One region of the Exiguobacterium sp. 9-2 genome, then DNA from elsewhere that is predicted to be linked to it. Evidence: riboswitches for the same ligand, from Rfam matches in the RefSeq annotation. Region 1 holds a riboswitch; the other holds the start of a gene.
What was found. Region 1 has a riboswitch for FMN ahead of ribD (bifunctional diaminohydroxyphosphoribosylaminopyrimidine deaminase/5-amino-6-(5-phosphoribosylamino)uracil reductase RibD). Riboswitches for the same ligand answer to the same signal wherever they lie in the genome.
Positions count from the first base shown of each region.

Region 1 (3,209 bases):
TTTCCGGCGTGACGCGTTGCAACGTCAGGCTCGTGCCGTTGATTGCAATCGAGCCTTTCGGAATACAATACTTTTGCCACGATCCGACATCAAACGTATACACCATCGCTTCTCCATCCGGTCGCCGACTGATCAGCCGCGCTGTTCCGTCGATATGTCCACTGACGAAATGACCGCCGAAACGACCGTCTGCCGGCATCGCCCGTTCGAGTTGCAATGGGCTTCCGACGCGGTACGTGCCGAGGGCTGTAGAACGGATCGTATCATGGACAGCATCCGCCGTAAAACCGGTTGGGCTCATTGACGTGACCGTCAAACAAATCCCGTCGACGGCGATGCTGTCACCAATCTTCGTTCCTTCGAGCACCCGGTGCGCTTCAATTTCAAGTGCTAATCCATTCGGTCGCGGAATCTTTCGTTTTAAGGTCCCGACTTCCTCAATCAATCCGGTGAACATATCGTCTCCTCCTTTCGGATGTACGTCAGATGGAGATCCGGTCCGACCGTTTCAATCTGATCGATTTGAAAACGTTCTTCGATATCATGTCGTCCGTTCCAGGCAGTCCCTTCAAAAATCGACGGGGCTTGGTAGACTTCAATCTGGTCGACGAGATCTGCTTCAAAGAATGTGGCTTGAATCGTTGGTCCACCTTCAATCAAAACGCTGCGGATGTCTTGTTCGTATAAGCGTTTAAGAATCGCTTCCGGCGTCTCATATTCACCGACGAGCACCGTCACTTGATCATGACTTATCCGAGGAACACTCGTCAGCCAGTACGTTGGATTTTTTCCATCGCAAAAGACTTGCGCGGTCTCTGGCACCCGACCACGGCGATCGACGATTACTCGAATCGGCTCGATGCCTGACACTGCGCGTAAAGTCAGTGCTGGATCATCGACGAGCACCGTTTCACTTCCGACGAGGATCGCATCATGGCGACCACGCAGGGCGCGACCATTCGCGCGTGCTTCTTCTGACGTGATCCAGCGCTGTTCCCCCGTTGCCGCGATCCCGTTCATCGTCTGAGCGATTTTGACGGTCACGGTCGGACGTTTCCGTTCGATCGTTTTCCAAAATGTCTCGTAGAGGACTTCCGCTTCATGCCGTAACAAGCCGACTTCGACTTCGATTCCCGCGTCTTGAAGCCGTTTGATCCCTGAACCAGCGACAATCGCATGTTTGTCTTCCGTTGCGACGAAAACCCGTTTGATCCCGGCTTGTAGAATCGCTTCCGTACATGGTGGTGTCTTACCATGATGGTTGCATGGCTCAAGCGTCACGTAGAGATCAGCACCACGGGCGGCCTCTCCTGCCATTCGCAAGGCTTCGACTTCCGCGTGCGGACCACCGGCAAACCGGTGCGCACCAAAACCGATGATGCGTCCTTGTTTGACGATGACACAACCGACACTTGGATTCGGACTTGTTTGTCCGTTTAACATATGTGCTAATTGCATGGCATAACTCATCATCTGTGACATCGCGTTCGCTCCTTTCAAATAAAAAAGACGCCCCTTGAAAAAGGGGCGTCTGTATAGAAGGGTTCACGAAATACACGGTTCGCCTTCTGCTTTTTCGCATGCAGAAAGAGACCATCTTCTGAAAACATTTTTTCAGAAAACAGCTTGAATCGCGTCGTTTCGTTCTTCTCCCATCCGGACTTTACCGTCGGCCCTGGAATCTCACCAAGTCAGCCATGATGCGTACATCACGGGTCGCGGGCTCGTCGATCGATCGATCGCATCACCGCCGGTTGGGATTTTCACCCTACCCCGAAGAACTGGATTATTGAGTTATACAACTTTAGCCTAGCATATCTTTTTCAAGAAAACAAAGCGCAAATGTTTCGGTATTGGCTCTTTTATGATTTCGTTCCACTTCTGTTACCCCTCCCCAATTCGTGATCTACTGGATACTAAAAATGACTGGAGCACCTGATATCAGTGCGTCCAGTCATTGTGTTCCGGTTACAAATACCCGTTCTTCCGATCGTGGAATTCTTGGGCAATCGCTCCGCGTGTCCGTTCATCAGCGAGGACGCGAAGTGCTGTCCGTGCGAGGATTTTAGCGCCTGCGATCAACGCTTCATCCCCCGCTTCCGAACGGGCGGCTTCTTTGAATGCTTCTGTATGGGCGACGAGATCGTCCGGACCAATCTTGATATACGGATGGATTGTCGGGATGACTTGACTGATGTTACCCGCGTCCGTCGATCCAAGACCCGGTCGTTCGTCGAGGTGCACGATTTGCCCAAGCGCCTCTGCTTCTTCTTGGAAGAGACGATCAAACGTCCGGTTGAAGACGAGATTGTCGACTTCATTTTGGAAAGCGATGACGTCAAGCGTCGCCCCGGTCGCAAGTGCCGCACCTTGCGCGACCGCTTTGACTTTCTCCGTGACGGCATTCAGCCGTTCCCGTGTCGTCGCCCGAATGAAGAAACGTGCTTTTGCGTATTCCGGAATGATATTCGGCGCATCGCCACCATGCGTGATGATCCCGTGGATCCGGACATCATCCGGTAACTGCTGACGTAAGGCGTTGATCCCATTGAAGAGCTGAATGACAGCGTCGAGAGCGTTGATACCTTCTTCAGGTGTCGCCGCTGCGTGCGCGGGACGACCCGTAAAGGCAAAATCGAGCGGATCGACCGCAAGCGAGGACCCCGTGATCCGCGTTTGTCCGGACGGGTGGACCATCAAGGCCGCATCGATTCCTTCAAGCAACTGGTGTTTGACGAAACTGCCTTTCGCACTTCCGTTCGGCCCACCTTCTTCGGCTGGCGTTCCAAGCACGACGACACTCCCACCGACTTCATCAAGCACTTTGCTGACCGCAATCGCCGCTGCGACACTCGTCGTTCCGATGATATTATGACCGCATGCGTGTCCGATACCCGGCAACGCATCGTACTCAGCGAGAAAGGCAATTGTCGCGCCAGGTCGGTCGCTTGACTTCTTCGCGAAGAATGCGGTCTCGTGCCCTGCGACGCCGAGTTCTACTGTAAAGCCTTCTGCCGTCAAACGCTCTGCATGTAGTCGCGAAGCAAAGAATTCCTCGTTACCGATTTCCGGCGTCGCATGAATCCGGTGGCTCGTCTCAAGATACGATTCCCGTTTTTGTTCGATGTCCTGTTCAATCGTCTCTACCCATGTCGTGCGTACTGGTGTCGTCATGCTATCCACTCTCCTTTAGAATTTATTCGCCGATG
Region 1 is NZ_CP142850.1:2,761,080-2,764,288, forward strand. Features, by position in the region: gene ribE (riboflavin synthase) at 1-457, opposite strand, end outside; gene ribD (bifunctional diaminohydroxyphosphoribosylaminopyrimidine deaminase/5-amino-6-(5-phosphoribosylamino)uracil reductase RibD) at 442-1,482, opposite strand; FMN riboswitch at 1,641-1,785, opposite strand; gene VJ374_RS14385 (M20 family metallopeptidase) at 1,969-3,174, opposite strand; gene VJ374_RS14390 (MetQ/NlpA family ABC transporter substrate-binding protein) at 3,197-3,209, opposite strand, start outside.

Region 2 (3,209 bases), 390 kb from region 1:
CATAGAATAATTCTGATCCGTCCTGCAGATGGACTGTATTCGTCTCTGGTGAGATTTTGATGACATGTCCATATTTATAGGTAAGATGTTTCCCCTCCGGAAATTCAATCCGGACATCCCGATCTGATAATGTACCTGCTGCGAGTGCGTAGTATTCCGTTTTGAGTGCGTGGTACGGTAGACGGTCGACGAGCGTGACGGCAACTTCCTCGTCCTTGAATCGCTCACAAATCCGCATTCCACCATAACCTCCGCCGAGTACGATCAATTGCTTCATAACGTAAAATCCCCCTTAGTTCCCCTAAATCAGTCTGACCTTGTATAATACGACATGAGGCAGGTCGTTTCCTGCTTGAAGGAGGAAAAAAAGTGAATCCGATTATTGAATTTTGTATTAGTAACTTAGCGGCTGGTACACAGGTCGTCATGGAGCAACTTGAACGTGACCCGAATGTTGACGTCGTCGAATACGGTTGCCTCGGTTATTGCGGGATTTGTTCGCTTGACCATTTTTGTCTCGTAGATGGTGAGACCGTCGTAGGTGAAACGCCGGAAGAGTTGCTTGAAAAGATTTACCTGAAAATCGAAGAGAATGAGCTGTGAGCATGGACAGCCAAAAAATCCCCTCGTTCGTCTGAACGAGGGGATTCGTGTCCGTCAGCGGGCGCAGCTTTTCGGATCAGGCAGATTGTTGACGGCGCATCATCCATGGGCGTAGTTTCAAGAACAATGGAATGAAGAGTGCCGAGATGAACAAAGCCTTGATGACGTTAAACGGTAAGATACCGGCAGTGATCGCTGTCCATTTGACAGCTGGATCCGCCATGTAATCCATACCGAGGAACCATGCATACGCTGGAAGGATCAAGATATAGTTGAGGATCGCAAGACCGAGTGCCATCGTGATCGTACCAGCGACGAGACCAGTTGCGAGACCTTGTGTTGATTTCTTTTTGTGGTAGAACCAGCTGACAGGTAGTACGAATGCGACGCCTGCAGCGAAGTTCGCGAATTCTCCGACCGGAACACCACTTCCGCGGAAAATGTAGTATAACACGTTCTTCAATGCTTCGACGATGACACCTGCGACCGGTGAGAACATGATCGCTGCGACAAGAGCAGGAACGTCACTGAAGTCGATCTTCAGATAGTTTGGTAAGAACGGTAGTGGAAAATTGATAAGCATAAGAACAAACGAGATTGAACCTAACATTGACAGAGTGACCATTTTTTGTGTGCGTTTCATACGAGTATTGTCTCCTTTTGCTCGTTCCTCTCGATGAAGTATTGGCATGACTGCGACCATAAAGAAACCCCTATTGATCAGATCAACAGGGGAGAAGTCCGCATTAAATAAACCTAATCGATTATTGCAAAATCGATCAAATTCAAACTCATGCCGCCATCTTCTCCCATCCAGACTGTACTGTCGGCTCCTGAATTACACAGAATCAGCAAATAGCGCCCTATTCGCTCGCGGGCTTCAACTTAAAAAGAGTTGTTTACCGCCGGTCGGGAATTTCACCCTGCCCTGAAGATGGAACGATTATTTTATTGTACATACCATTTATACAACGAATTCAAGATAGTTTCAAGCAACTAGGTTTCGATTCGCTCAGAAGTTGCGTATACTAAAGAAAAGGAAGGTGATGACATGATCCATTTAACGGAGGCAGCAGCGCTACAAGTCCAGGACATGATGGCGCAGGCACCAGCAGATGAACGAAATCTTCGGATGCTCGTCCAAGGTGGTGGATGTAGTGGTCTGTCGTACGGAATGGGATTCGATCAACAAAAAGAAACGGATCTCGTTTTTGAACAGCACGGCGTGACCGTCATCGTGGACGAAAAGGATTATCCGGTCGTCAAAGGACTGGAAATCGATTATAAACAGTCAATGCTTGGTGGCGGATTCACGATCACGAATCCGAATGCCATCGCAACGTGTGGTTGCGGAACATCATTCCGGACAGCAACGAATGCCGGGACACCAGGTGGCTGTTAATGAATCCAATCGTGGACATCGTCCACGATTTTTTTGTTGCTCTCATACAGGAGACTTGTTGAGTTTACTCGAAATATTACAGAGAGTGAATGCTACTACGAATAGGGAGGGCTTCAGGATGAGAAAAGTATTGATCTTCGGGGGAACACGCTATTTCGGACGACGCTTAGCAATTCGTTTAGCCGATTCGGGGGATGATGTGACGATCGTCACACGCGGTGAGCATACTCCACCCGTCGCGAAGGGCTTGACATTTTTCAAAGGAGACCGGACGTCAAGTAGTACGATGAAGGATTTAAGCCAACAGCACTGGGATGTCATCTATGACAACATTTGCTTCACGCCGTATCAAGCAAAGCTCGCGATCGACGCGTTTGAAGGAAAAGTCGGACGCTATGTGTTGACGTCGACGATGTCTGTTTATGAAGACGGTGGTGCGAATATCACGGAACGTGCCTACAATCCGTTTCCCGGGAAATATGATCTTGAGAAGGAACATGGGTATGGCGAAGGAAAGCGCCAAGCGGAGAGTTATTTCTTCCAACGCGCGACCTTCCCTGTCGTTGCCGTTCGTTTTCCTGTTGTCCTCGGACCAGACGATTATACGGAACGACTTGTCTTCCATATCAAACGCGGGCTTGACGGTCGTCCGATTATCGCTGAAAACAACTATGCGAAGATGGGCTACATCTCAAGTTACGAAGCCGCTGCCTTTCTTGAATGGTGTGGTCGTTCGGAATTGACAGGACCGATCAACGCTGCGAGTGACGGCGTCCTATCGATTCAAGACCTGATGGATAAAATCGACCGTATTGCGGGAACGACGAGCCAAATCGTCGCAAAAGGAGAGGATGAATCGCCTCTTGCGCCAGAACGCGATTTTTATATGGATACGACAGCCGCAAAACAAGCGGGCTATCTGTTCCAACATGTCGATGACTGGCTTGATCGTTTGATTGAAGAGGAGGTGCGCAATCACCAATGATGCAGTTGATGAAACCAACTCTTGCATGGGAGACAGAATACCGCGCCTTTTTAGAAGACTGGCGAGAGTCGGGCGAAACGATCGTACCGGAAGCGGTCGGGGATACGTATGAACCGCTCGCTACCTATTTCGCGGAGCTTAAAGAAATGGAAACGACAGTCAGAGAAGGTCTTGTCACGCATTCGACGTACTGGATGGTCGACGGACAACGAATCGTCG
Region 2 is NZ_CP142850.1:2,371,758-2,374,966, reverse strand. Features, by position in the region: gene VJ374_RS12460 (NAD(P)/FAD-dependent oxidoreductase) at 1-277, opposite strand, end outside; gene VJ374_RS12455 (YuzB family protein) at 370-603, shown strand; gene VJ374_RS12450 (ECF transporter S component) at 680-1,246, opposite strand; FMN riboswitch at 1,401-1,543, opposite strand; gene VJ374_RS12445 (HesB/IscA family protein) at 1,655-2,005, shown strand; gene VJ374_RS12440 (NAD-dependent epimerase/dehydratase family protein) at 2,124-2,990, shown strand; gene VJ374_RS12435 (GNAT family N-acetyltransferase) at 2,987-3,209, shown strand, end outside.
Region 2: linked by a shared signal. The riboswitch ahead of VJ374_RS12450 (ECF transporter S component) and the one ahead of ribD (bifunctional diaminohydroxyphosphoribosylaminopyrimidine deaminase/5-amino-6-(5-phosphoribosylamino)uracil reductase RibD) in region 1 are both predicted to bind FMN.